One region of the Methylibium sp. T29 genome, then DNA from elsewhere that is predicted to be linked to it. Evidence: predicted binding sites of a transcription regulator. Region 1 holds the regulator's gene; the other holds the start of a gene.

The links. The regulator sigma-54, encoded in region 1, starts transcription at its own class of promoters, with help from an activator protein. The targets are predictions, from matches to a motif close to TGGCANGNAANCTGCTTT.
Region 2: the regulator sigma-54 is predicted to act here: its motif matches at 2,836-2,853, upstream of x551_RS14140 (CmpA/NrtA family ABC transporter substrate-binding protein).

What each region holds. Positions count from the first base shown of each region.
Region 1 is NZ_AZND01000243.1:490-4,654, forward strand. Features, by position in the region: gene x551_RS18520 (thiol:disulfide interchange protein DsbA/DsbL) at 1-538, shown strand, start outside; partial or broken gene lptA (lipopolysaccharide transport periplasmic protein LptA) at 720-1,078, shown strand; gene lptB (LPS export ABC transporter ATP-binding protein) at 1,254-2,009, shown strand; gene x551_RS18530 (RNA polymerase factor sigma-54) at 2,009-3,532, shown strand; partial or broken gene x551_RS18535 (THUMP domain-containing protein) at 3,627-4,165, shown strand, end outside.
Region 2 is NZ_AZND01000124.1:412-4,576, forward strand. Features, by position in the region: gene x551_RS14130 (ABC transporter ATP-binding protein) at 1-482, opposite strand, end outside; gene ntrB (nitrate ABC transporter permease) at 493-1,410, opposite strand; gene x551_RS14140 (CmpA/NrtA family ABC transporter substrate-binding protein) at 1,426-2,679, opposite strand; gene x551_RS14145 (ANTAR domain-containing protein) at 2,874-3,506, opposite strand; gene x551_RS14150 (MarR family transcriptional regulator) at 3,609-3,890, opposite strand; gene tsaD (tRNA (adenosine(37)-N6)-threonylcarbamoyltransferase complex transferase subunit TsaD) at 4,088-4,165, shown strand, end outside.

The DNA.
Region 1 (4,165 bases):
GAAGCTGTCGCAGCGCCAGCCGACGCAGGACCCGAAGAAGCTCGAGGTCGTGGAGTTCTTCTGGTACGGCTGCCCGCACTGCCACGCCTTCGAGCCGATGCTCGAATCCTGGGTCAAGAAGCTGCCGCCGGACATCACCTTCCGGCGCCTGCCGGTCGCCTTCCGCGAGGTGCCGTTCGTGCTGCACCAGAAGCTGTACTTCGCGATCGAGGCCCTGGGGCTGGTCGACACCCTGCACCGCAAGGTCTTCACCGCGATGCACGTCGAACGCAATCCGCTGAACACGCCCGAGGCGATCGGCGACTTCGTGGCGAAGAATGGCGTCGACAAGGCCAAGTTCCTCGACGTGATGAACTCGTTCTCGGTGCAGACCAAGGCCCGCCAGGCCGCCGCGCTGTCGGCCGGCTACAAGATCGACGGCACGCCGGCGATCGGCATCAACGGGTCCTACTACACCTCGGGTTCGCTGGCCGGCAGCAACGACCGCGCGCTGGCGATCACCGACCACCTGATCGCGCAGATCCGCAAGGGCGGCTGACCCTCGTTTGGCGTCGACGCGACAGCGGCCGTCGGAGCGGCGGCCGGCCGTGGCAAGCGATCGAACTCACCCTAGAATCGGCAGCAAGATTCATGCCGATTCCCTCCATGTCCGCTCCGACCCCCTATCCTGCATCGCGGTGCACCTTGCTGGCGCAGCTGTTTGCCGGGCCGTCCTGGCGGTGCTGGGGCTGGCCCTGCTGCCGGCCTTCGCCGCCGAAAAGGCTGACCGCAGCCAGCCGCTGGCCTTCACTGCCGACTCGGCCCGGGTCGACGAGGTCAAGCAATTGAACATCCTGTCGGGCAACGTCGAGATCACCAAGGGCAGCATCGTCATCCGCGCCGACCGCGTGGAGGTGCGCCAGAGTCCCGAGGCTACCAGTCCGCGGTGGCGACCGGCTGGCCGAACAAGCGTGCCTACTTCCGCCAGAAGCGCGGCAGCAACGACGAGTACATCGAGGGCGAGGCCGAGCGCCTCGAGTACGACGGCCGCGGCGACACCGTGCGGCTCGTGAACCAGGCCGTGCTGCGGCGCTTCCGCGGCAGCACGCTGGCCGACGAGGTGGCCGGCAACACCATCTCCTACGACAACGTGACCGAGGTCTTCCAGGTGCTCGGCGGCCCGGCCTCCGCGGCCGCGCCAGGCCGGGTGCGCGGCGTGCTGACGCCGCGCGAGAACCCGGCTTCGGCGCCAACTCCGGGGCGGGGACGCGGCCATGAACACGGCGATGGCGAGCCGCCTGGAGGCTCGCGGACTGCAGAAGAGCTACGGCGCCCGCAAGGTCGTCAAGGACGTGCACCTGGCCGTTGCGGCCGGCGAGGTGGTGGGCCTGCTGGGCCCGAACGGCGCCGGCAAGACCACCAGCTTCTACATGATCGTGGGCCTGGTGCGCGCCGACGCCGGCGAGATCCGCATCGACGGCGCGCCGATCGAGCGCCTGCCGATCCACCAGCGCTCGCGCCTCGGGCTGTCCTACCTGCCGCAGGAGGCCTCGATCTTCCGCAAGCTCACCGTCGAGGAGAACATCCGCGCGGTGCTGGAGCTCCAGTTCGACGAACGCGGCAAGGCCTACACCAAGGCACGCATCGACGAGCTGCTCGACGGCCTGCTGCACGACCTGTCGATCGACAAGCTGCGCGACAGCCCGGCACCGGCACTGTCGGGCGGCGAACGGCGGCGCGTCGAGATCGCCCGCGCGCTGGCCACGCAGCCGCGCTTCATCCTGCTCGACGAGCCGTTCGCCGGCGTCGATCCGATCGCGGTGATCGAGATCCAGCGAATCATCGGCTTCCTCAAGAGCCGCGGGATCGGCGTGCTGATCACCGACCACAACGTGCGCGAGACCCTGGGCATCTGCCACCGCGCCTACATCATCAGCGAAGGACGCGTGCTGGCCGAAGGCACCCCCGAGCAGATCGTCGAGAACGCCGACGTCCGCAAGGTCTACCTCGGCGAGCACTTCAGGATGTGATGAAGCCTTCCCTGCAGGTCCGTTTTTCGCAGCATCTGGCGCTCACGCCGCAGCTTCAGCAGTCGATCCGGCTGCTGCAGCTTTCCACGCTCGAGCTTCACCAGGAAGTCGAGCAGATGCTGGAGCAGAACCCCTTCCTCGAAGTGGAGGAAGATGCGCCGACCCCGTTCGACGCGCCGGTGGAGCGCGCCACGGCCACGGAGCGCCAGGCCGATGACGCCTGGGAGGGCTCGGGGTCCGAGGTGGCCGCCGACCCCGAGCCGGTCGCGGTGGATGCGGCCGAGTTCGGCACCACCGAGCGCGAGGACTGGGAGAACGGCACCGAGCGCGAGGACTTCGACGGCATCCGCGAGACGCCCGGCAAGGCCGGCAACAACGACAGCGACGAGTTCGACCCCATGGAGCGCAGCAGCGCCGGGGTGAGCCTGCAGGACCACCTGCGCGACCAGTTGCGCGGCATGCGCCTGAGCGACGAGGACCGCGGCGCGGTGATGGTGCTGATCGAATCGCTCGACGAGGACGGCTACCTGGCCGACCCCCTGGAAGAGATCGCCCAGCGCCTGGCCGGCGACGAGGACGACATCGCGGTCGAGGAGCTGCTCGACCGCCTGCGCTGCGCGCTGAAGTGGCTGCACAACCTGGAGCCGCTGGGCGTCGGTGCGCGCGACCTGTCAGAGTGCCTGACGCTGCAGCTGCGGGCCGGACCGCGCTGTGAGGCGCAGATGATCGCGATCCTGATCTGCAAGTACCACCTCGAGTTGCTGGCGCGGCGCGACGGCAAGAAGCTGATGGCCGCCACCGGCGCCGACGAGGAGCTGCTGAAGGCCGCGCAGGCGCTGATCGTGCGCTGCGAGCCCAAGCCCGGCCGGCCCTTCACCAAGGCCGAGGCCAACATCATCGTGCCCGATGTCATCGTGCAGAAGGCCGGCCGCGGCTGGCGCGTGGTGCTCAACCCCGACGTGATGCCCAAGCTGCGCATCAACGACCTCTACGCCCAGGCCATCAAGCAGCAGCGGGGCGCGCGCACCGAATCGGGCGCGGGCCTGAGCTCGCGGCTGCAGGAGGCGCGCTGGTTCATGAAGAACATCCTGCAGCGCTTCGACACCATCCAGCGCGTGTCGCAGGCCATCGTCGAGCGCCAGAAGGCCTTCTTCAGCCATGGCGCGATCGCGATGAAGCCGCTGGTGCTGCGCGAGATCGCCGACGAGCTGGGTCTGCACGAGTCGACCATCTCGCGCGTGACCACCGCCAAGTACATGTCCACGCCCTACGGCACCTTCGAGCTGAAGTACTTCTTCGGCTCCTCGCTCAACACCGAGGCCGGTGGCAATGCGTCGAGCACCGCGGTGCGTGCGCTGATCAAGCAGCTGGTCAGTGCCGAGGACGCCAAGAAGCCGCTGTCGGACAGCCAGCTCAGCAGCATGCTGGAAGAGCAGGGCATCCAGGTGGCACGCCGCACGGTGGCGAAGTACCGCGAGGCGCTGAAGATCGCGCCGGCCAACCTGCGGCGCACGATGATGTGACGACGAGGTCTCGGGCCCGAACCGGCAACAAGACCCAGCGCCCCGCCCGGTGTCGACCGAGGCGCGAGCGCAACCCTCGAACCCCTCTGCACGCATGAACGTCGCCCTTCCGCCCGACGCCCCGCCGTCCTCCTTGTTCCTCCCCTGCGCGGCCGGCGTCGAGGCGCTGCTCGCCGACGAGGTTGCCCGGTTGCTGCCGGGCGCGGCGGCGCAGACGCAGCGCGGCGGCGTGATGGTGCGCGGCGGCCCGCGCGAGGCGATGGCACTCAACCTCGGCAGCCGGCTCGCCCAGCGCGTGCTGTGGCAGGTGGCCGATGCGCCCTACCGCAGCGAGGACGACCTGTACGCGTTGGCCCGCAGCCCGCGCTGGCCCGACTGGATCACGCCGACGCAGACCCTGAAGGTGGACGTGACCGCGCAGCGCGCGCCGCTCAAGAGCCTGAACTTCGCCGCGCTGCGCATCAAGGACGGTGTCTGCGACGCGATGCGCGACGCGCTCGGCGCGCGCCCGAGCGTCGACACCCGCCGCCCCGACCTGCCGCTGCTGCTGCACCTGGCGCCCGAGCACGCCACGCTGTATGTCGACACCTCGGGCGAGGCGCTGTTCAAGCGCGGCTGGCGCGAGGACCAGGG
Region 2 (4,165 bases), on a different contig from region 1:
AGCAGCACCTTGGGCTCCATCGCCAGCGCACGGGCGATGCCGACGCGCTGCTTCATGCCACCGGAGATCTCGTGGGGGCGCTTCGCGATCGCGTGCGACATGCCCACCAGCGCGAGCGCCGCCTGAGTGCGTTCCTTGAGCTGTTCCTTCGACTCGCTCGCGCCGAACACGCGCTCCACGCCGAGGTGCACGTTCTCGTAGCAGGTCAGCCACGGTAGCAGCGAGTGGTTCTGGAACACCACCGCACGCTCCGGGCCCGGTGCCGCGATCTCGCGGTTGTCGCACAGCAGCACGCCACTGCTGGGCGTCAGCAGGCCGGCGATCAGGTTGAGCAGGGTCGACTTGCCGCAGCCCGAATGGCCGATCAGCGTGATGAACTCGCCGCGCTCGATCTGCAGGTTGATCTCGCGCAGCGCATGGAAGCGGCCCTTGCGCGTGGTGAACACCATCTCGGCGTTCTGCACTTCGATGAAGCTGGTCATGGGAGTCTCCTCAATCGTCGAAGCTGAAGCGGCGTGCGATCAGCATCAGCGCCTGCTCGAGCAGCAGACCGACGATGCCGATGACGAAGATCGCGATCAGGATATGGGCCACGTTCAGGTTGTTCCACTCGTCCCAGACCCAGAAGCCGATGCCGACGCCGCCGGTCAGCATCTCGGCCGCCACGATCACCAGCCAGGCCGTTCCGACCGACAGGCGAACGCCGGTCAGCATGTAGGGCAGCACGGCGGGGAACAGGATGCGCGTCATCACCTTCCACTCGCTGAGGTTCAGCACCCGTGCCACGTTCAGGTAGTCCTGCGGCACGCGCTGCACGCCGACGGCGGTGTTGATGATCATCGGCCAGATCGAGCAGATGAAGATCGTCCAGATGGCCGCCGGATTGGCGGCCTTGAACACCAGCAGCCCGATCGGCAACCACGCCAGTGGCGACACCGGTCGCAGCAGGCTGATCAGCGGCGAGATCATGTGGTTGACGAAGCTGAAGCGCCCGAGCACGAAGCCGGCCGGAATGCCCACCAGCGCGGCAAGCCCGAAGCCCAGCGCAACGCGTTCGAGCGAGAACAGGACGTTCCAGCCGATGCCCTGGTCGTTCGGGCCGTTGTCGTAGAACGGATCGCTGAACAGCTTCGCGAACTCGGCCCAGGTGGCCGCAGGCGTCGGGAAGGCGCCGCCGTTCATCGTGAGCAGCGCCCAGATGCCGATCAGCAGGCCGGCGCCGAAGATGGGCGGCAGCACGCGCAATGCGAGCCCGCGCCAGTCGAAGGGCTCGGCCGGAAGGCGGGCCGCCGGCCTGGCCGAAGGCAGGTCGGCTACGGACGCCGCCAATGCGGGCTTGCTGACACTCACCGCGGCGGGCGTACCGGCGAGGCCGGCACCCGAGGGATCGTGGAACACGGCACTGACCATGGGGTTCTCCTTGCTTTAAGCCTTGATCTTGAATCCGTCGGCATAGGCCTTCGGGTTCTTGCCATCCCAGACCACGCCGTCGATCAGCTTGCTGCTGCGCATCGAATCCTTCGGCACATTGATCTTCATGGCGCTCGCCACGTCCTTGTAGAGCGCGATCTGGTTGACCTGCTGCGCCACGGCCAGGTAGTCCGGGTGTTCCTTCAGCAGGCCCCAGCGCTTGTGCTGCGTGAGGAACCACATGCCGTCGCTCAGGTAGGGGAAATTGACGGCCCCGTCGTTGAAGAACTTCATGTGATTGGGATCGTCCCAGGTCTTGCCGAGACCGTTCTGGTAGCGACCGAGAATGCGCTGGTTGATGGCATCCACCGAAGTGTTGATGTACGCCTTCTGCGCAACCGTCTCGGCCATCTTCATCTTGTTCTGCAGGCCGGCGTCGATCCACTGGCTGGCTTCCAGCACGGCCATCATCACTGCGCGCGTGGTGTTCGGGTTCTTCTTGACGAAGTCGTTGGTCGTTCCCAGCACCTTCTCGGGATGGTCCTTCCAGATGTCCTGCGTGGTGTTGGCCGTGATGCCGATGCCGTCCATGATGGCGCGGTGGTTCCAGGGTTCGCCCACGCAGAAGCCATCCATATTGCCCACGCGCATGTTGGCCACCATCTGCGGTGGCGGCACCGTGATGAGCTTCGCGCCGGACAGGGGGTTGATGCCGGCGGCCGCCAGCCAGTAGTGCATCCACATCGCGTGCGTGCCCGTCGGGAAGGTCCCGGCGAAGGTGTACTCCCGCTTCTCCGTCGCCATCAGCTTGGACAATGAAGGCCCGTCGACGGCGCCCTTGTCCGCAAGGGCTTTCGACAGCGTGATCGCCTGACCGTTGTTGTTGAGCGCCATCAGCACGGCCATGTCCTTCTTGGGGCCGCCGGTACCGAGGTGCACGCCGTAGATCAGCCCGTAGAGGACGTGCGCCATGTCGAGCTCGCCGTTGACCAGCTTGTCGCGCACGCCGGCCCAGGACGCTTCCTTGGTGGGCACGATCTTCACGCCGTACTTCTTGTCGAAGCCGAGCACCGAGGCCATCACCACGGAGGCGCAGTCGGTCAGCGGGATGAAGCCGATCCGCACCTCGTCCTTCTCGGGCTTGTCGGAGCCGGCGGCCCAGACGGCGGATTGCAATCCAGGCACGGCGCCGACGGCGGTGGCGGCTGCAGCGGCTTTCAGCATGGTGCGGCGGCCCAGCAGGGCGCGGTTGGCGATGTCGTTCGGCATGGCATTCGGACTCCAGAAATCAGGCTCAAATGAAAAACGGCGCCATCACGACCACACAGCCCTGGAGCGGTGCGGGGTGAGACGCCGTCGTCTGCTGCGGTGTGGCCGAGCGTGGCCGCACCGGAAAGGGGATCGCCGTTGATCCTTGGGTGCACTGCAGCAAACCTCGTGCCAGAGCGGGAAGATCGAGCGCCTCAGCCCAGCATGTCGGCCACGTCGATCAGGCGTTGCGCGACCTCCGCGACCCGCAGGCCGCGGTCCATCGCTGTCTTGCGCAACCGGGCGTAGGCCTCGTCCTCGCTGAGTTGCTGGCGGCTCATCAACAAGCCTTTGGCGCGGTCGATCAGCTTGCGGTCGCTGAGCTGCGTGCGCGCGTCGGCGAGTTCGCGGCGCAGGGCTTCCTCGTGCTGAAAGCGTGCGAGCGCGACGTCGAGCACCGGTTTGATGCGCTCGGGCGCCAGGCCGGCGACGACATAGGCCGTCACGCCGGCGGCGATGGCCGCGCCGACGTGGCTGGTGTCGGCGTCGTCGGTGAACAGCACGATGGGCCGGCGTTCGTCGCGCGTGGACATCACGACGTGCTCGAGCGTGTCGCGCGCCTGGCTTTGCGCGTCGACAACGATCATGTCAGGCTGGATCTGCGCGATGCGCTCGGGCAGGAAGGCATCGATCGGCAATACCGCGACGATGTTGTAGCCGTTGGCCAGCAGGCCGATGCGCAGGCTGCGCGAGCGTTCCGCCTCGACGAGTGCGTCGTCGTCGTCCGCGGCCGGGGTGAGCGATTCCGGTGCGACGATGACGATGCGCAGCGCCTGGAGAGAGGTCATGTTGGCTGCGCTGCAAGGAGCGCGCCAACGGCCACCACGCCGACGCTGGAAATGACAAGGCCCGCTCGAGGCGGGCCTTGTCACGGAGTCGGTACCGTGAGTCTAGATCGGGCTCTGTGTCGCGAAGGCGCGGCGCCACAACGCCATCGGCAGCAGCTTGCCGAGCGCGGTGGGCGGTGCGGCGTGCGGACGTTCGTCGAGCAGTTCGCGCTCCGACAGCGTGTCGAGAAACTGCATCACCGCCGAACGTGCTAGGCCGCTCTCGGCCATCAGCTGGCGCACGGTCACGTGGCGGTGGGACATCTGGTGCAGCATGCGCCGGTAGGCCGTGCGATGGAATCCTGCCGGCAGGTCGGGCCAAGCGGAAAGCTTGTACTGTTTCATGGGGCGATCTACCGGGAGCGCGGCCTCACGCCGCTGTGAACGCAGGTTAACCAGCGCGCCCGGACTGCGATAGGTCGACAGTCCCGAATATCGTGTTTTCCGTCACACCCGCCATGTGACCAAAGGAAACGAATGGCATGGTTTTGTGGCAGGGCCGGTGCTCGAGGTCACCGGAATCGCCTCACTACACTCCTGCGATGCTGATTCTCGGCTTCGAATCTTCCTGCGACGAAACCGGCGTGGCGCTGGTGGCGGCCGACCATGGCGAGCGCCCG